Regions from separate parts of the Oxalobacter vibrioformis genome, predicted to be linked through region 1. Evidence: predicted binding sites of a transcription regulator. Region 1 holds the regulator's gene; the other holds the start of a gene.
What was found. The regulator LexA, encoded in region 1, represses DNA repair genes until DNA is damaged. The targets are predictions, from matches to a motif close to ACTGTATNNNNATACAGT.
Positions count from the first base shown of each region.

Region 2: the regulator LexA is predicted to act here: its motif matches at 6,205-6,222, upstream of recA (recombinase RecA).

Region 1 covers NZ_CP098242.1:2,250,638-2,261,237, reverse strand. The annotation lists gene galE (UDP-glucose 4-epimerase GalE) at 1-833, opposite strand, end outside; gene NB640_RS11180 (hypothetical protein) at 1,047-1,943, shown strand; partial or broken gene NB640_RS11175 (YicC/YloC family endoribonuclease) at 1,966-2,873, opposite strand; gene efp (elongation factor P) at 2,953-3,516, opposite strand; gene earP (elongation factor P maturation arginine rhamnosyltransferase EarP) at 3,612-4,775, opposite strand; gene NB640_RS11160 (inositol monophosphatase family protein) at 4,799-5,587, opposite strand; gene NB640_RS11155 (RNA methyltransferase) at 5,754-6,530, shown strand; gene lexA (transcriptional repressor LexA) at 6,549-7,175, opposite strand; gene rpsF (30S ribosomal protein S6) at 7,445-7,873, shown strand; partial or broken gene NB640_RS13075 (primosomal replication protein N) at 7,907-8,053, shown strand; gene rpsR (30S ribosomal protein S18) at 8,237-8,521, shown strand; gene rplI (50S ribosomal protein L9) at 8,555-9,007, shown strand; gene NB640_RS11125 (hypothetical protein) at 9,475-9,720, opposite strand; gene NB640_RS11120 (hypothetical protein) at 9,952-10,329, shown strand; gene NB640_RS11115 (GNAT family N-acetyltransferase) at 10,354-10,600, opposite strand, start outside.
Region 2 covers NZ_CP098242.1:1,608,759-1,619,358, reverse strand. The annotation lists gene argH (argininosuccinate lyase) at 1-510, opposite strand, end outside; gene ilvD (dihydroxy-acid dehydratase) at 628-2,511, opposite strand; gene lgt (prolipoprotein diacylglyceryl transferase) at 2,746-3,579, shown strand; gene lgt (prolipoprotein diacylglyceryl transferase) at 3,739-4,548, shown strand; gene recX (recombination regulator RecX) at 4,592-5,035, opposite strand; gene recA (recombinase RecA) at 5,067-6,146, opposite strand; gene NB640_RS08025 (DUF2889 domain-containing protein) at 6,389-6,973, shown strand; gene xseA (exodeoxyribonuclease VII large subunit) at 7,210-8,571, shown strand; gene NB640_RS08015 (deoxyguanosinetriphosphate triphosphohydrolase) at 8,611-9,744, opposite strand; gene aroKB (bifunctional shikimate kinase/3-dehydroquinate synthase AroKB) at 9,793-10,600, opposite strand, start outside.

The DNA of each region.
Region 1 (10,600 bases):
GTTACCCGTTCAAACGCACGGATGATCTCCAGCACGCTATACCCTTTTCCACTTCCCAGATTGACGGTAAACCCTTTTCCCTGCGTAAAAAGATAAGCCAGCGCATCCACATGCCCTCTGGCCAGATCCATCACATGCAGATAATCACTGACCTGTGTGCCGTCTTCGGTCGGATAGTCATCGCCAAATATCGTCAGTTTGTCCAGCTCGCCTGCGGCAACCTGCGCCGCATAAAACATGATGTTGTTCGGAATGTCCTTGGGATCTTCCCCGATACGGCCGCTTGGATGGGCGCCTGCCGGATTGAAATAACGCAAAACGCCAATGGACCAGTTGGGATCAGCACGCACCAGATCAGCGAGAATCACCTCTGCCATCAGCTTGGAGCGGCCATAAGGATTGGCCGCTGAGAGCCGGGCGGACTCTGACACCGGCGCACTTTCCGCCTGTCCGTACATATTGGCCGATGAGCTGTAGAGCATATGTTTGACGCCTGCATCAGAAAGCGCCTGCATCAGGGTCACCGTCCCGCCGACATTCACGCTGAAATAGCGAAGCGGCTCTGAAAGATATTCGCCGGAAGCCTTGATACCGGCAAAATGAATAACGCCATCAATGGAATAGTCTGAAAATATCCGGTTCAACAGCATCCGGTCGCGTATGTCGCATTGATGAAAGGCAACCCCTTTGTCAGTGATTTCCTCGACACGAAACAACGCTTCACGCGAACTGTTGGCGTAATTATCGATGGCTAAAACCGGATAGCCCCTTTCCAGCAACTCAATGCAGGTATGTGAGCCGATATAGCCGCAGGCGCCTGTAACAAGAATCATGGATACTGTTCTATTTTTTATGCCTCAGCCCTGAGTCGGGATGAGGCAAACCCGGAAAGTTTTACCATTATAACCTGCGAAAAACTGTCAGTTTTATGATAATACGCTTATTGGTTTTCCGTTTTTTTTGCGCTATCGCATCAGGCGTTTATCTTCGCTGCATAACATAAAGATTTCCTCTGAAACCCTTTACTCTCTAACCGGGGAAACGCTATGAAAAACCACTTCCTCACCAGGCTGATGCTTGGTTTTTTACTCTTTACCATCACAGGGATAATACTTGGCGCGCGCGCGCAGAATACAGGCTCGGCAGCATCCATGCAGGCAGCATACACCCGCCTGAAACCCCAACTGGAAAACAGCCCTTACAAAAGCCCGATATGGCTGGACTCCGCACAGGGTGATAGCAAAATAAACGGTGAAGTCTACGGTACACTTAAGCAGCCCTTTTCTGCCGTCAGAAAAAATCTCCAGGACCCTGTCGGCTGGTGTGAAGTGCTTTTCCTGCATTTGAATATCAAATACTGCAAAGCCATCAACGACAACACCATCGAAATCTATGCCGGAACAAAAAAACCGCAATCGCTTGATGAGGCAACGAAAATGCAATACCAGTTCAAGCCGGTCGCTGATCGTTCCAATTACCTGAAAATCGCCATGACCGCAGCAGAAGGGCCATACGGCACGTCAAATTACAACATCACGATGGAAGCCATCCCGCTGAATACAACGCAGAGTTTTATTCGCGTGGACTATGGCTATCACTACGGCACCGTTGCCAGCCTGGCCATGAAAACCTACCTCTCAACCATCGGCAGCGACAAGGAAGGGTTAAGCATCGTCGGTAAAAAAAGCGACGGCAGCCCCGAGTACGCCTCCGGCATGGCTGGCGTTATCGAGCGCAATACCCTGCGCTATTACCTGGCCATCACGGCTTACCTGGACGCTCCTGGAAACCAGCAGCTTGAAAAACGACTCTCCTCCTGGTTTGACGCAACCGAACGCTATCCGCAACTGCATGAAATCAGCAAAAAAGACTACCTGGGCATGAAAAGAGATGAATACCAGCGCATGCAGAAAGGCATTCAGAAAATGAATCTGGCCAAATAGGACGTGTTGACACGCCCTGGTTCTATTCCAGATTCTGGACCTGCTCGCGCATCTGCTCGATAAGCAGCTTCAGATCAATGGAAGCGTCGGATACCTCCCGCACCGTCGCCTTGGAGCCGAGCGTATTGGCCTCGCGATTCAATTCCTGAAGCATAAAATCCAGCCGCTTGCCGACAGGCCCCCCTTTTTCAGGATATTGCGCGTTTCTTCCAGATGGATAGCCATCCTGGAAAGTTCTTCAGCAACGTCAATTTTTGTGCCATAGATCAGCACTTCCTGGCGGATACGCTCGTAGGCATCCTGCTCCGAAACAACAGAATGCCCTGAACTGGTTGGTGCCAGGCCAAGCGCTTCCTGCATGCGCTCCATGGATTTCTCCTGGAACTGCAGGAGAATCTGCGGAATAAGCGGCGTGACTTTCTGGACAATGGCTTCCATGCCATCGACTTTCTCAAGAAGCGTTGCGGTCAGGGCACTGCCTTCCCTGTCACGCGCAGATGCAAACGAATCAACAGCAGATGACATGGCGGATACCACCTGCTTTTGCAGGGTTTCCTGTTCAACATCCGCTTCCTCAATGACCCCCGGCCAGCGAAGCAGCTCATTGACAGAAAGAGGTGCTGCCTGCGGAAACAGCTTTTGCGCTTCTTCCTGAAGCTGGGCAAGCTCACCCAGCAACGCATTGTTGAGCGCATAAGAGAGGCTGGCCTTTTTTTCACGGGCCAATGTCAGGCGGCACTCGATTTTTCCCCGCGAGACCTGCTGTATCACCGCTTCGCGCAAAAGCGGCTCAAAAACCCGCAGCTCATCGCTCATGCGAAACTGCAGGTCAAGATAGCGCGAATTCACACTCTTGACTTCAATTGTCAGCAATCCGGCAGCGGTTTCGGTCGAGGTGCTTGCATAACCTGTCATACTTCTTACAGACATATCATTTCCTTTTCATGTTACCGCCATCGGCCAGCCAGCTTTGCACTGGCGCCGGATAAGCTGTTACAGGGGCCAGCGTTTACTTGTTGGCCCTGCTGCGATATTCATTGGTGCGGGTATCGATTTCAATCTTGTCACCAATGTCAACAAAAAGCGGTACCTGCAGGGTAAACCCGGACGCGATCTTGGCTGATTTTGTCACCTTGCCGGAAGAGGTATCCCCTTTGACAGCCGGTTCGGTATAAGTGACTTCCCTGACGATGGTATTGGGCATCTCCACGGAAATGGCTTTACCGTCGTAAAACACTGCATCCACCTGCATGCCATCCTCAAGATAATTAAGGGCATCTCCCATATTTTCTGCCTCAATTTCATACTGGAGATAGTCCGCGTCCATCCAGACATACAGCGGCTCTGCAAAATAAGAGTAAGTAACAGGTTTTCTCTCGAGAATAACCGTATTGAACTTGTCATCGGCGCGATATACCGCCTCCATGTTGGAGCCTGTCAGGAGATTTTTCAATTTCATCTTGCAGACAGAGGCATTGCGGCCCGATTTGCTGAACTCTGATTTCAGAACCACCATGGGCTCGTTGTTGACCATGATGACATTGCCTGAGCGTATTTCCTGTGCTTGTTTCATAAAAATAACGATAAATTAAGACTGAAAAATCCCTGCATTGACCAGAAAGACAGCAATGCAGCACGTTTGGTTAGGCAGAGCCCAAGCTTGTTATTTTAACGCATACTGCTGACGAATCGGAAAAGCGAGGCGGCAAAATCTTCTTCACCGGCCAGTTTATTTGCCCATTTCGCGCCATATGCTGTCAATGTCGGCAAATCCCGGAAAATCATTTCCCGCATAGCGCTCGCAGTATCCGCTTCATTTATGCTGATGCCATTCCACATCCGCCACGCATTCCCGACGGTTTTTGCCATGCTTTTTGGCATTTCCGCAAAATAATACGCCAAAAACGCATCCAGTTTCACAACATGCGCCTCATCGTCCTGCGGGTAAATCTGCCAGATAAAAGGCCTGGCCGCCCATTGCGCCCGCAAAAAAGAGTCTTCTCCCCGGACAAAATTCAGGTCACACGACCAGAGAAGCCGATCATACGCATCCTGACTCACAATCGGAATGACCTGCACGGTTAATGCACCCTCTGACTGTTTCTCCCCTGCTTTGGCCGGACAGCCCAAAAACCGGCTGACAGATGCGCTGGCAACCCCTTCCGGAACCAGGCACAGCACGCTTTTTTCCTTTTGTTCTGCCAGCATCCGGAATAAATCCATGACCGGCGCATCCTCATAGCAGAAAAGTGACAGGACATCATCCGCCGCGTTGTCAACACCCAACTGCTGTAAAAACGCCTGTTTACCTGCGTCATCCGCCTGAAAGCAGCTGCGCTTTTCAATCAGGCCGGCCTCCCGGAACAACCCGCCTGTCGCTCCGGTAAAGCCCGGAAAGAAAAAATGTCTGGTTAACGGCAGTGATGATTGTGGTGACGCCATCCTGTGGCAATTATCCACCCAGGATTCCGCACTCAGGTATTCCATATTGATCCAGACAGGCTGCCTGTGGCAATGCGCCATAGACAAAAGGTAATTGTCCGGCAAATGGCAGCCAAACCCTTCAATAACAACGTCCGGAATCGATGCGGTATCCGTATCGGGAAAGACTTCCGGCCAGTGCCGAACCGTTACTCCCGATACGAGCTGTTCCGCTTTCCCGGCATTCAGTGCCGGGCTGATTTTCTGCAGTGTCTCAAGCCGGTCTATCCACAGCCTGACCTGTACCGGATACTCTGCAGCCAGTTGTCTCGCCAGCCGCCAGCAGACGCCTGCATCGCCAAAATTATCGACAACGCGACAGAAAAGATCGAACTGAAAGCCGGACGTCATACCTCACCGGACGGTTCAGCAGCTTACGCGAAGGGCTGCAAAAGATGCAGCATCTGTGCAAAAACGCGCGGATTACCGGCAATAATATCGCCACTGTCCAGATAGCCCGTCTCGCCTGAAAAATCGCTGACAAGACCGCCAGCTTCTGTCACCAGCAAGGCACCCGCGGCAATATCCCAGGCATTCAGGTTTTTCTCGAAAAAACCATCATACCGGCCGGCTGCCACATAGGCCAGGTCCAGCGTTGCCGCACCGGGGCGGCGCAGGCCGTGGCAATTCATGGTCATCACCTCAAACATCTTCAGGAAATTCTGCAGCAGTACCGGGTCCCTGTCCCCGCCGACAAAGCCGGTACCGATCAGCGCCTTTGCCAGGCGGTCCGTTTTTGAGACACGCAGCCGTTTATTATTCAGGAAAGCGCCGCCGCCCTTGCTGGCAGTAAAAAGATCATTATGAACCGGATCATAAACCACCGCCTGGGTAACAAGACCTTTATGCTGCAGCGCAATGGATACCGCGTACTGGGGAAAACCGTGGATAAAATTGGTGGTGCCATCCAGCGGATCAATAATCCAGACAAACTCACTTTCATCGTTCAGGTTGGATGACGGGCCGGACTCTTCGGCCAGGATGGCGTGGGTTGGATAGGCTGTCAGCAGGACTTCAATAATCGCCTGCTCGGCGGCTTTGTCGACTTCGGTCACAAAGTCGTTCTGTTGTTTGGCCGTGACGGTTACCTTTTCCAGATCAAAAGTGGCACGATTGATGATCGAGGCGGCACGGCGTGCTGCCTTGACCGCCGTGTTAAGCATAGGGTGCATAGTGCTTCCGTTAAAATAATTATCCCGTGCATTCAAAAAACTGCACGGCACATGAACAAAAAAATTAAAGAGCGGACTGTCCGGCAAAACAGTAAACTGTCGGGGTTTAAAAAGAATTAACCCCGCTGGCCGGATTTTAACCAAACCATTATTGTAAATGAACGTATCGCAAAGGGATATATCCCTCTTTTCCAATCTTCGCTTTATCCTGGTTGAAACCAGCCATCCGGGCAATATCGGCATGGTCGCCCGCGCCATGAAAACCATGGGATTTTCCCGGCTGGTGCTTGTCCGCCCCCGTCTTCCCGGCGCACTGACTCACGAATCCGCCATCCAGCTTGCCAGCAATGCCGTGGATATCCTGGAAAACGCCGAAGTCGTGGATTCTGTTGAGGAAGCCTTGAAGGACTGCCGTTTTGCCTGTGCGGTCACCAGCCGCTTCCGTGAATTTTCTCCCCCCATCATTCGGGCCCGGGAAGCCGCTGTTCATATTGCCGCGCATCCTGACCTGAATCCGGCGCTGGTTTTCGGCAGTGAAAAATATGGGCTGCCCAATGAAACCGTCGAAAAATGCCATGCCATGATCAGCATTCCGGCCAACCCGGACTATGCCTCGCTCAATCTGGCGCAGGCGGTACAGATACTGGCTTATGAATGCCGCATGGCACTCCCACAGGACGTGCTACCTGACCAGAATGTGGAATCAGCCGGATTTGAAGATATACCGGCCAGTGTGTCCCAGATAGACGGCATGCTGAACCATCTTGAAGAGGCGCTGACAACCATTGGTTTTCTGAACGAGCACAGCCCCAAAAAACTCATGCCCCGCCTGCGGCGGCTTTTTGCCAGGAGCGCGCTGGAAGTGGATGAAATCAATATCCTGAGAGGCATTGCCAGCCAGATCATGAAAAAAAAACGCCCCGACAGTCACTAGGTGTTGAGTTCCAACACGCTATTGCACGGTGCGCACCAGGCCGACAACCAGTCCTTCCAACGAAAAATCCTCTGAATCACCTTTGACAACAATCGGCTCAAAATCCGGGTTTTCCGAATGAAGCTCAATGCTGCGCCCGGCTTTTTTGAAACGCTTTACCGTCACCTCGTCGCCAATACGGGCAACCACAATCTGCCCGTCCCTGACCCGTTCGGTTTTCTTTACCGCGATCAGATCGCCTTCCATGATGCCGATATCCCGCATGGAAAGCCCTCTTACTTTCAACAGAAAATCAGGCTTGTCGGAAAAAAGCGCAGGATCAAGACGGTACTCTGACTCCACATGTTCCTGCGCCAGAATGGGAGAGCCCGCCGCAACCCGCCCGACAAGCGGTACGCTGTACGACGGATAGCGATCGGCATTGGCCGCGTCTGCATTCGGAAGGCGAATCCCTCTGGCGATGCCCGGCGTGATTTCAATGACCCCTTTCCTGGCCAGCGCCTGCAAATGTTCCTCAGCCGCATTGACCGATCGAAAACCCAGTTCACTGGCTATTTCAGCACGTGTTGGCGGGAATCCTGTCTGCTCGATGGCCCGGCTGATCAGATCCAGAATCTGTTGTTGACGCGCAGTCAGCTTTTTCATTCATGCCCCCTGTCTTCAATCAAAACGGCATCCTCATGCCGCATACAAACTGTATATTTTCACAGTATCATACCTGCTTCCTCAGCCAAATGCAAAAAAACGCACTCATCGGCAGTACCATCCGTCTGGACGCATAAAAACCCCTCATTCAAGGCCGTTGACAATCCTTGCAATACATTGAATGGTCAGGTAAAATTCCATGTTTTCTTCTTCCCACACCCGACCTGACGCCGGGGTGGGCTGTTTTTAATGTCCATAAGGAGTACTTAATGCGTCACTATGAAATTGTATTTATCGTTCATCCGGACCAGAGTGAACAGGTTCCGGCCATGATCGAACGTTACAAAAACACGATCACTTCAAAAGGCGGCGTTATTCACCGCGTAGAAGACTGGGGCCGCCGTCAACTGGCTTACCTCATCAACAAATTTGCCAAGGCTCACTATGTTTGCATGAATATTGAATGCAACCACGAGACCCTGCAGGAACTTGAAACCGCTTTCAAATTCAACGATGCCATCCTGCGTCACCTGACAGTCAAGATGAAAAAAGCAGAAACCGGCCCTTCGCCCATGATGAAATCCGTACAAAAGGATGATTCGGCAAGAAGCCGCGCTGAGCCAGAAACGGCTCCCAGCCAGCCTGCACCGGTTGCTGAAGAAAGCGCAAAAGAAGAAGCAGGCACTGCTTCGGAATAATCAGGGGAATGTGACAGGAGGAGCGAAACGCTTTTGGAAAACCGGCTTAGCCTTATTGCCAGCATCATTGAACGTGACGCGATACGCTATACCCCGGCAGGAATACCGGTCGTAACAGCCAGATTGCAGCACAGTTCGACGCAGACCGAAGCAGAGATTGAACGCATCGTCGAATTTGAAATACCGGCAACAGCCATCGGCAAAATTGCCGGTACGCTGGAAAAAACTGGAACCCGGACAAATTCAGCGTTTTACCGGCTTCATGGCAGGGAAAAGCAAGAAAAGCAAAAGCCTCGTGTTTCACATCACCAACGTGACATCCATAACGGATCAGGAATAAATTATTTATACAGGAGCCTCAACATGGCAATGGGTAGAAGATTTGATAAAAACAAAATGAAAGAAAGACGCAAACAGCAAAACCCGCTGTTCAAGCGTAAAAAATTCTGCCGCTTTACGGCAGCCAAAGTAGAACAGGTTGATTACAAAGATATCGAAACCCTGAAAGACTTCGTTCAGGAAAACGGCAAGATCATGCCAGCCCGTCTGACCGGCACCCGTGCGATCTATCAGCGCCAGGTGGATACGGCAATCAAGCGCGCCCGCTTTTTGGCCCTCTTGCCGTACACATCCCTGCACCAGTCGTAATCGCGGTGCATTTATCAGATATCGGAGAAAATCATGCAAGTTATTCTGTTGGAAAAAATTACCAACCTTGGCAATCTTGGGGATATCGTCCGCGTAAAAGACGGTTATGCCCGAAACTACCTCATCCCGCAACGCATGGCACGCCGTGCCACCGCAGCGGCTATTGAGGAATTTGAAGCGCGTCGCGCCGAACTGGAAAAAGTCGCAGCTGAAAAGCTCGCCGCAGCCAAAGGCCAAGGCGAAAAACTGGACGGCATGACAGTCCAGATTCAGCAAAAATCCGGTGTGGATGGCCGCCTGTTTGGCTCCGTCACCAATGCGGATATTGCTGAAGCACTGTCAAAGCAGGGCTTTGCGATTGAAAAAGCCCAGATTCGTCTCCCGACCGGCCCGCTGAAAACCGTGGGTGACTTCCCTGTTGCTGTTTCACTGCACACTGATGTGGTAGTCAACGTTACGGTTGCCGTACTTGGCGAACACGCATAAAAACAGCTTCACAAAAAAATCCCCGTAGCATTGCGGGGATTTTTTTGCCCTGACGGCATTTCACCTGTCCGCAGGAAGAAAATCCTCCCCTTTGAGCACACGGTGGGCATTACCCCGATCGTTCCCAATGTCGGTTCTGATAATGCCCACTCAGGGATGTCAAACGGCATGTCAGAAAAGCGATCAGGCGGCTGATCAAGATCACCCAGTTTCCTGTCCATCCGTTCGGCCTGTGGGCGAACGGCATCAAGGAAAGAGGCTCCCGTCAGAAATGACCTGGCAGACCTGCAAGTTGTGTCAGACAGCGTGGCATCTCACCCTCCTTGCAGTAAAAATGAAAAAATAAGGAGCGAACTTTAACAAAAGAAACAGCAGATGGCAGGCACCAGCTCCCGGAATAAAGCAATGGCACGGCATGAAAAAAGCCCCCCATTGATGAATGGCGGGGCTTTTTGTTCATAATCCGGTCAAATCAGCCAATTGATCCGGTTACGCAGTGTCTTCAAATGACGAAAAACGCTTTCCATATCTTCCGGGTCGATTTCCCTGGCCTGCATATACAACATCTCATCTGTCGTATCCAGAGTAATCCACTTCTCATCATCACCGATATGCAGATGGTAGGACTCCGGGCTCAGCTCCCTGTTTTTGATTTTCCCCATCATCGGTCTGACCGTTTCCACTCTCACACCTTTTGATTCAAGAAAATTCATTGTTGTCTCCTTTCATTTGTGAGTGAAAAGGGTAAGTCCAAAGCGCATACTCACATTTGAGAAAAAACAAACAATACCCGGGCTGAAAATCCTCCGGATATATGGCCACACCCGCCAGGCAGGAACGCAATTTGATCAGAATCAAACCTTTTCCTGCATAGCACACCCATCCATGAATCAAAAACGGTTTTTGCGGACTAAGGAAGAGGATGGACTTTGACAGGAAACAAAATGAACCACCATGCAGACATCAATGACAATATTGATCACATCGACACCATCATGATTTATAGCATCGATCTCGATGAGGCCATGGCATATGACAACAACAATTCTGCAGAACGGTTTTCCAAAACAGAAGCGGTAAAGGAAGCATCCTGCTGCCAGCCCCTCAGTGACAATTCAATGACATTTATCCGGAACACCGACATGAATGACGGCAAAAAAAGCCGTCAGAAAACGCGAACACGCCTGCCCCAATCCACAGGGAATAATCGGGTGCTGCAATACCTGAATCACACCCGGACAATCGTCGGGCGTGAACCCTTCAAGGGACTGGTCATTGCCGCTATGGCCGGTTTTCTGGTGCATGCGCGCCTGTTCAGGTAATCCCGATTTCTGTAGAAAGCCGATTTAAAAATAATCGGAAAAATACGGCTCCTGGTTAGGGATGATATTTTCCAGCATTTTGACTGTCTCGGTATCTGTCCTGATACGCTCCAGATCGGCAAAATAACTGGCACTCCGGTAATTCATCAGGAGCGCGGAGAGCGTCTGTATCGAAAGTGCGATGGGGTTGCCGAGCGGCTCATCCGTGATACGGTTTTTTCCGTTTTCCGTTCCGGCAACACAGAAAATGCCATTATTCCATTCCGCTACT
Region 2 (10,600 bases), 640 kb from region 1:
CACCGGCTGGGCGACCTGCAGATGAGTAAAGCCGGGCATGATCGTATCAGCATGCTGATCGGCCAGCCCCAAGAGCGCGCCAATCAGGTTGCGCAGCAACCCGGTAATCCGGTCAATTTCAGAGCGCAGGTAAAGGCGCACATCCGTTGCCACCTGGTCATTGCGTGACCGACCGGTATGCAGGCGTTTTCCCGCATCACCGATCAGATCGGTCAGGCGTTTCTCGATATTCATGTGCACATCTTCAAGCGCAATCTGCCAGTCAAATTCGCCGGCATTCACCTCATTCGTGATCTGCGCCATCCCGCGCTGGATATCAGCATAATCCCCGGCACTCAGTATCCCCTGTGCCTGAAGCATTTCCGCATGGGCAAGCGACCCCTGGATATCATAAACGGCCAGCCGCTTGTCAAATGTGACCGATGCCGTATACCGCTGTACCAGCGCATCCACCGGCTCGGAAAAACGACCGGACCAGGCATCCCCTTTTTGAATGGAATCTGAACTCATAATGTAATCCTGATGAATTTAGGGATTATAAAACAGCCTCGCCCTAAAAACCCGCCCTGTTCATCAAAAGAAAAATCCCCGTCACACGGGGATTTTTTTCCTGAGTCATCAGACAGCTTATTTTTTCAACTGGTTGATGTCCCTGACCGCACCACGATCAGCTGACGTTGCCATGGCGGCATAAGCCTGCAGGGATTTTGATACCACGCGCTCCCGATTGACCGGTTTCCATGCCTTGTCACCTTTGGCGTCCATTTTCCGGCGCCGCTGGGCCAGATCGGTATCGCTGATCTGGAGATTGATGGTGCGCGCCGGAATATCAATTTCAATCATGTCGCCTTCTTCAATGAGGCCAACCGCACCGCCGGATGCCGCCTCTGGTGAAGCATGCCCGATCACCAGCCCGGATGAACCACCGGAAAAACGGCCATCGGTGAAAAGTGCACAGTCTGAACCCAGACCCTTTGATTTGATGTAGGACGTCGGATACAACATTTCCTGCATGCCGGGACCGCCCTTGGGGCCCTCATAGCGGACGATAATGACATCACCCGGGAAAATCCTGTCTTGCAAAATCGCCTCGACCGTATCCTCCTGGCTTTCAAAAATGCGTGCTCTGCCGGTAAATTTCCAGATACGCTCATCCACGCCGGCCGTCTTCACGATACAGCCATCAAGCGCGATATTGCCATGCAGAACAGCCAGGCCGCCATCTTCCGTATAAGCATGTTCACGATTACGGATACAGCCGGACACCCGGTTGGTATCCAGCTCCTCATACCGCCGATCCTGCGAAAATGCCACCTGTGTCGGCACGCCGCCTGGCGCTGCACGGTACAGCGACAGCACCCCTTCATCTTTTGTCGTCATCACGTCATAACGGGCAATTGCATCTGCCATCGTCGGGCTGTGAACCGTTGGCGTACTGGTATCAATCAGGCCGGCACGCGCCAGCTCTGCCAGTATGCCGAAAATCCCGCCGGCACGATGTACATCCTCAATGAAATAATCATGCGTTGCCGGTGACACCTTGCACAGACAAGGCACGTGGCGGGAAACCCGATCAATATCAGCCATCACAAACGGCACTTCCCCTTCATTTGCCGCCGCCAGCAAGTGCAAAACCGTATTGGTCGAGCCGCCCATGGCGACATCCAGCGCCATCGCATTTTCCAGTGCCGTCTTGGTCACAATACTGCGTGGCAGCACCGAGGCATCATCCTTTTCATAATACTGTTTGGCCAGCCCGACAATCGTCCGGCCTGCACGCAAAAAGAGTTCTTTTCTGTCGGCATGCGTGGCAACCAGCGTACCGTTGCCTGGCAGCGCCATCCCCAGCGCTTCCATCAGGCAATTCATGGAGTTTGCCGTAAACATCCCCGAGCACGAGCCGCAGGTCGGGCAGGCCGAACGCTCATAGTTCATCACTTCTTCATCACTGATCTGCGGATTTCCTGCCTGGATCATGGCATCGATCAGGTCAATCTTGACGATACGCTGCTCCTTTTCATCCGCATTTTTCTGGCCATGCAGCACATCCACCAGCTTGCCGGCCTCCATCGGGCCGCCGGAAACAAAAATGGCGGGGATATTCAGCCTGAGCGCGGCCATCAGCATCCCCGGCGTAATCTTGTCGCAATTGGAAATACAGACCATCGCATCTGCACAATGCGCATTCACCATATATTCCACCGAATCGGCGATCAGTTCGCGTGACGGCAGGGAATACAGCATCCCACCATGCCCCATCGCAATACCGTCATCCACAGCGATCGTATTGAATTCCTTGGCAACCCCGCCAGCCGCTTCAATCTCGCGCGCCACCATCTGCCCCATATCCTTGAGATGGACATGCCCCGGCACAAACTGGGTAAATGAATTGACGACGGCAATAATCGGCTTGTTGAAATCACCATCTTTCATCCCTGTCGCACGCCACAACGCGCGGGCGCCGGCCATATTGCGTCCATGGGTGGACGTTCTGGAACGATATTCGGGCATTTTGTCTTTCTCCGCTGATTTGATTCAAAAAAAGAATTATTGTGACACGAAACCGCGCTGCACGTATCATTGCCTCTGCCAAAATGCAGTCTCTGCACCTGAAAAGATTAAAACACCTCAAAACTTGCTGCACCTCAAAAATATCAGGTACCTAACAATTTAAACTGTGACACAATACAACACTTCACCAAAGAAAGGCCATATCCGGCAGGTGTGCCCGGAACGGCACCAGACATGCTCATTCACCCGCTCCCCGACCCGGTGGCAATCCAGCTGGGACCACTTGCCATACACTGGTATGGCCTTATGTACGTTGCAGCGTTCGTCCAATTCATCCTTCTCGGCAATCTACGCCTGAGACAACCACATATCGAACAGGCCGGCTGGAACAGGAAAGACCTGGACAATCTGCTTTTTTATGGGGCATTCGGCGTTATCATCGGCGGTCGCCTGGGGGAAGTGTTTTTCTACAACCCGTCCTACTTTTTGTCACACCCACTGGAAATACTGGCTGTCTGGCAGGGGGGCATGTCTTATCACGGCGGCTTTATTGGCGTTTTTATTGCCATGTGGTTTTATGGAAAAAAATACCACAAGGGTTTTATTCCTGTCCTCGATTTCATCGCCCCGCTGGTCCCGCTTGGCTATGCCGCAGGCAGAATCGGCAACTTCATCAATGCCGAGCTGCCCGGACGTGTTGCAGATGCTTCCCTGCCCTGGGCCATGATCTGGCCCAACGTGGATATGCTGCCGCGGCATCCATCACCCCTGTACCAGGCACTCTTCGATGGGGTCATCATGTTTTTCCTGCTGTGGGGTTTTGCCAGAAAGCCCCATCCGGACGGCGCTGTCAGCGCCTTCTATCTTTTCCTGTACGGCATCACCCGATTCTTTACCGAATACTTCCGCATCCCGGATTACACCGTATCCTTTCTGGGGGTGACCATTTCAGCAGGACAAATGCTCTCCCTTCCAATGATTCTGGCTGCAATCATATGGTTTTCTCACCTTTATGCCAGAAAATCGCATGACATGCTGAACAAGACCTGGCACCGGATCGACAAATAATTGCTGATTCTGCAATACTCCCGGCATCCTGCTGCGCCCCTGCTCATGCGTGACAGGTGCTCCTGAACAGGCAATAATTGACAAAACGAAGCGGTTTCCGCTTATGATGACGATTTTTTAGATCGCTGTTTTCATGCGTTTTTTGCCAACACAACGTCTATGCTGATTCATCCGCTACCCCATCCGATCGCCCTCAAAATCGGGCCGCTGGCTGTTCACTGGTATGGACTGATGTACCTGCTTGGCTTTATTGCATTTCTGGTTTTCGGCCGTATCCGCATCAGACAGCCGCACATGGCACGGGCGGGCTGGACGGCGAAAAATCTTGATGACATGCTGTTTTACGGTGTTATCGGTGTCGTTCTGGGTGGGCGGCTCGGTGAAGTGCTTTTCTATGCTCCCGCCTATTATTTTTCCCATCCACTGGAGATTTTCGCCATATGGAAAGGCGGCATGTCTTATCACGGTGGCGCACTGGGTGTTCTCGCCGCTGCATGGTTTTATGGTCGCAGAAACAACCGGGGACTTCTGGAAATCATGGATCTGATTTCGCCGCTGATCACCTTCGGCTATATCACAGGCAGAATAGGCAATTTCATCAATGCCGAACTTCCCGGGCGTATTGCTGATCCCTCGCTTCCCTGGGCCATGATCTGGCCCAACATTGACAACCTCCCGCGCCACCCTTCCCCGCTTTACCAGGCCCTGGTGGATGGATTGCTGGTCGCTGTCATTTTATGGATTTATGCAAGAAAGCCCCGGCCGCCCGGCGCCGTTACCGCGTTTTACTGCCTGCTTTACGGGATGGCCCGCTTTTTCACGGAATATTTCCGCACACCGGATTATGAAGTTACCCTTGGCTGGTTTACTATTTCAGCAGGGCAGCTTCTGTCTGTCCCGATGATTATTGTGGGCCTGTGCGGACTGTTTCTGGCCTACCGCAACTATTCCACAAGGCGGCTCCCATAGCTGGTTTACCCTGTCTGCAAAGGCAATAGGCCCCCCTGCAAAATCAACCTTTTCCTTTCGTCATGATCTTGCGGATCACCTCGGAAGAAAAGCCGCGCTGCTGAAGGAAACGCATCTGCCTTGCCCGCTCTTTCTGATCCGTCGCCAGCTCACCGAATTTTCTTTCCCATACCTCGTAGGCACGGGCGGCCTCATTGTCAATCAGTTCCTGCATCGCATCATCAGGCAACGCGTCTGTCACCTGATGATTACGCAGCTCCTGTTTGATCCGGCTGTTGCCGTAGCGCCCCATACGGCGACGGACGAGCGATTCCGCAAAGCGTGTATCCGACAAAAAACCCTGTGCTTCAAGCCAGGCCAGCAAATCACCCAGATCATCCCCGTCTTCCACAAAACGAAGGAGCTTGCGGGCAAGCTCCTTTCTGCTGTAGTCACGCGATGACAAATAACGCAATGCCCTCGCTTTCAAACTGGGTACCCGTGTCATATTCGTGCAACAGGTGTGTGATTATGCGGCTTTACTTTTCACTCTCAGCTTTTTCTTTCGCCGCTTTTGTGACCTTTTTCTCTTCCCCTGTCATGGGAGGCAATTCCGGCACGCCCAGTGCCGCGCGCACCTTGTTTTCAATTTCACGCGCCAGTTGGGGACGCTCGCGCAGGTAATTGCGCGCATTATCCTTGCCCTGTCCGATACGTTCACCATTATAGCTGTACCATGCGCCAGCCTTGTCAACAACCTTGGCATCAGAGCCCAGATCAAGAATTTCGCCTTCGCGTGATGTACCCTCACCATACAGGATGTCAAAATGTGCCTCCTTGAATGGGGGCGCCGTTTTGTTTTTGACCACTTTGACGCGTGTTTCGTTTCCGATCACCACATCACCGGATTTGATGGAGCCGGTACGACGGATGTCCAGGCGAACGGATGAGTAAAACTTCAGCGCATTACCGCCGGTCGTCGTCTCCGGATTGCCGAACATGACACCAATCTTCATCCGGATCTGGTTAATGAAAATAACAGTGGTATTGGTCCGGTTGATGCTGCCGGTCAGCTTGCGCAGTGCCTGCGACATCAAACGCGCCTGCAGGCCCGGCAGGGAGTCGCCCATATCTCCTTCAATTTCCGCCTTGGGCGTCAACGCAGCGACCGAATCAATCACGATCAGATCCACCGCACCGGAACGCACCAGTGCATCGGTGATTTCAAGCGCCTGTTCGCCGGTATCCGGTTGGGAAATCAGGAGTTCATGCAGATTGACACCCAGTTTCTGGGCATAATTTACATCCAGCGCATGCTCGGCATCAATAAAGGCACAGGTGCCGCCAAGCTTCTGCATCTCGGCAATAACCTGAAGCGTCAGGGTGGTTTTACCGGAAGACTCAGGCCCATAGACCTCAACCACACGTCCGCGTGGCAGACCGCCTACGCCCAGCGCGATGTCCAGCCCAAGCGATCCTGTAGAAACAACAGCGAGTTCTTCTGCCACTGCACCGTCATCCATACGCATGACAGAGCCTTTGCCAAACTGTTTTTCAATCTGTGCCAGCGCCGCTGCCAGCGCTTTACCTTTTTCCGAATTGGCTTTTTTATCATCCATGAGAATCTTCCCGCAAACTAAAAAATTGATCTGTTAGGCCATAATGAAGTTGTATTGTACTGTACAAATAAACAGTGTGGTAAATTTTTTCTGTACTGTTTTTGAGCGAAAACACCCGTCCGGGTGCTTCTTTTGCACGCATTCAAGGGGTCTGTTAAAATAAAAGATTGCTTTTTTGCACCAGTGATTACGTCCGCTTTGGTGCAACCTTTCAGCAATAATTTGTTTATTCTTGATAAACCATGCCACTCCCTGATTCACCCAATCGACGTGCCTTAAAGCACACACGCAGACTTCATGTCGAATTCTACCTGAGAGAGGATGAGCTCTGGGATATTGATGCCCGTTTTACGGATGTCAAACCCTTCGATCTTGAAGTCACCTCTTTTGTCATCCCGGCAAACCGGCCGCTTCACGATCTGTCGATTCGGATCACGACCGATGCAAAATCCAATATTGTCGATGTTTTGGTGGTATTTGATCAGGTACCTTTTGGCGGCTACTGTGAACAGATCGAAGCGAAATATCAGCAACTGATCGGCCTGAATCTTTTGAAAAATTTCCGGCAGGGCGTTCGGGAACGGCTGGGCAAGGCCGCCGGTTGTACCCATATGAATGAACTGGTTGAACTCCTGCCCTATGTTGCGGTACAGGTTCTCATCTTTGGCGAAAAAGACACCAGCGAGAAAACGGCTTTCCAGCAAAGCGGCGAAAAACCCTTCCATCTGGATGGCTGCCATGCACTCCGAACGGATGGCCCGGTTGTCGCAAAGTTTTATCCGAAATGGGTGGCAGACGACATTTCATCCAGCAAGGAATTCGGCTGATTCAGGCTTTGCCGGAAAACGGGTTTGCTGACAAAGCCCGGCTTGTGGATAACTTTGTGGAAAAATGGCCTGAATAAACAGGTTGTCTGTTAAAAAAACAATTTTAAGAAAATACACGAGAATTAACCGTTTTTCATTGATAAATCATTGCGTTAGCACCCTCTCCAAGTTATCACAGCCTGATGGTTCTTCTCTGTTACTGTATAACCTTGTGGAAAGCTTCCTGATAAACCGGCATGAATCCTGACATCACAGAACAACATACGGCAGCAGCACCTCCTGTCCTGACGGTCTCGGCACTGAACCAGTCTGTTGCCCGCCTGCTGGAAAAAAGTTTTGCCCTGACATGGATCGCAGGTGAAATCTCGAACTTTACACGGGCAGCTTCCGGCCACTGGTACTTCACACTCAAGGATGATACGGCCCAGGTTCGGGCTGTCATGTTCCGGGGGCGCGCCCAATCAGTCGGTTTTGACATCAGGAATGGCGACAGGATTGAAGCACGCGCCACCGTAACCCTTTACCCGGCACGTGGCGACTACCAGTTGAATGTCGAAGCAATCCGTCATGCCGGCGTTGGCAACCTTTTTGAAGCTTTCCAGCGCCTCAAGGAAAAACTGGCAAAAGAAGGACTCTTTGAAACAGACAAAAAGCAGCCCCTGCCCGTTTTTCCCCGGACCATCGGCATTGTGACCAGCCTGCAGGCTGCAGCACTGCGCGATGTGCTGACAACCCTTTCCAGACGAGCACCACATGTTCGTATTATTCTGTACCCGGCTCCCGTCCAGGGAGACGGCGCAGGAGAAAAAATCGCCCAGGCAATCCAGACGGCATCCACACGTGCAGAAACCGACATGCTCATCGTCTGCCGGGGAGGCGGCAGCATGGAAGACCTGTGGAGCTTCAATGAGGAAATCGTCGCTCGTGCCATTGCCGCATGCACGATTCCGGTTATTTCCGGTGTTGGTCACGAAACCGATACCACCATCGCCGACTTTGTTGCCGATCTTCGCGCCCCGACACCAACCGGTGCGGCAGAAATGGCCACCCGCCCCCAAACTGACTGGATGAACACCATCAGAACACAGGCGGAAGATCTCCAGTATGCGATGGAACGCATCATGGCCAATACCCGCCAGCATGTAGATATGGCTTCGCGTCGCCTGATCAGCCCGGCAACCTACACCCGGCGGGAAAAAATCCGTCTTGGCGCACTGGCAGACCAATTGTCAAACGCCAAAAAGCGGCTCGTCACCGATGCACAAAACCGGCTGCTGCACCTCTCAATCCGCCTGAGAGGAAAACTGCCGGACACTGCCGTATACCATACCCGGCTCCAGACAACCCGGCGCCAGATGGCATCCCTTATCAGTGCCGCCATGACCAGTCATCGGCAAGGCGTGGCTTCATGGCATGCACAACTGGAACTCCTGAGTCCCGAGCGGACACTTGAGCGCGGCTATGCCATTATCACCGATAAGCGCGGGCGCGTGATCCGTTCCCCGCTCAAATTACCGATACGGGAAAATGTCACTATCCGGCTGGCTCAGGGCAGCGCACAGGTTGGCATTGCCAGTGTCCAGCCCGAAATCGAATAAACGGCCCAGGCTCTGCCCTTACATTCGCAAGGGCAGAGCCTAAACCTCATCCACTTCAAAAAGACGGCGGTATTCCCGCATGGCGTACCGGTCTGTCATCCCCGCAATGTAATCCGCAATATGACGGGCATGGTCTGCTTCCCGGTTGGTTTTCGCCCGCTCATCCGGCGGCAGAAGCGACGGATCTTCCATGAATACATGAAAGAGCTGGCGGATAATGAGTCTCGCCTTGCTGCTCATGCGGTTGACCTGGTAATGCCGGTAGAGATTGGTGAAAAGAAACGCTTTCAGCGCCGCCGCTTCTTCTGCCATTTTTTCTGAAAAAGCAATCAACTGTGGCGCATGGCGCACATCTTCAATATGGGAGGGTGCCACTTCACGTATTTTTTCCTCTGAAGTACGTGTCAGGTCAACGATCAGGGCACTGATCATCCGCCGGATGGTTTCATAAACCATCCGGCGTTCACTGATACCCGGCATCGCCGTTTTTACCTCGTGCCACTGTCGGGCAAAAAGGTCGATTTCCTGCAATTGTGAAACCGTAATCAGGCCGGAACGCAGACCATCATCAATATCATGATTGTTATAGGCAATTTCATCGGCCCTGTTGGCCAGTTGCGCTTCCAGCGAAGGCTGCCTGTTTTCCAGAAAACGGCGGCCCAGTTCTCCCAGCTCAATCGCTTTCTCGTCAGAACAATGCTTGAGGATGCCCTCACGTGTTTCAAAGGTCAGGTTCAATCCATCAAATGCACCATAACGCTGCTCCAGCACTTCAACAACACGCAGACTCTGCAGATTATGCTCAAACCCGCCAAACGCTGCCATACACCCATCCAGCGCATCCTGCCCGGCATGTCCGAAAGGCGTATGCCCCAAATCATGCGCAAGAGAAATCGCTTCGACCAGATCCCCGTTCAACTGCAGATTACGTGCAACGGATCGTGCAATCTGTGCCACCTCCAGACTGTGTGTGAGCCGGGTACGAAAAAGATCTCCCTCATGATTGACGAAAACCTGGGTCTTATACTCCAGCCGCCTGAATGCGCCACAGTGAATAATCCGGTCACGGTCACGCTGAAAGGCTGTACGTGTTACCGGTGTCGGCTCATCATAAACACGGCCGTGCGACTCGGATGATTTGGCGGCATAAGGCGCCAAGTGGTATGGATTCATGTCTGTCCCCCTAAGATGGGCTGTATGCCGGGAAAACCAGTGGCCTCGTTATACCGCGTTGACGCAGGCTTTCAGCGTCTCGCGCAGCATTGCATCCGGCACCGTGGTCACAAAGGCGGACCCGAGCGATTTCAATAGAATGAACTGGATCTCGCCGCCAGCATTTTTCTTGTCCACCTGCATCAGCTCAATCCAGCGATCCACCCCAAGATCAGGCGCGACGGTTGGCAGCCCGGCTGCTTTAACCAGTTTACTGATGCGTTCCGTTGAGGCGGCATCAAGCAATCCCATCCGGCATGACAAGTCAGCAGCCATCACCATGCCGCAACCAACCGCTTCACCATGAAGCCACTCACCAAACCCCAGCCCGGCTTCAATGGCATGACCAAAGGTATGTCCAAAATTCAGGATCGCTCGCAAGCCGCTGCTTTCTCTTTCATCCTGCCGCACCACATCCGCCTTGATTTCACAGGAACGGCCAATGGCATACGCCAGTGCTGCCCCGTCACGCGCCATCAGTTGCGCAATATCTTTTTCTATCCAGGCAAAATAGTCAGGGTCTAAAATGGCGCCATGCTTGATGACTTCCGCCATCCCGGCAGACAGTTCGCGATCCGGCAGCGTATTCAATGTCAGGGTATCGGCAATCACCGCCTCCGGCTGGTAAAACGCGCCAATCATGTTTTTTCCCAGCGGGTGGTTGATACCCGTTTTCCCGCCGACAGAAGAATCCACCTCTGCCAACAGCGTGGTCGGCACCTGGACAAATGGAATGCCCCGCATAAAACTCGCAGCCGCATAACCGGTCAGGTCACCAATCACGCCACCACCCAGTGCCAGCAGCGTGGTTTTCCTG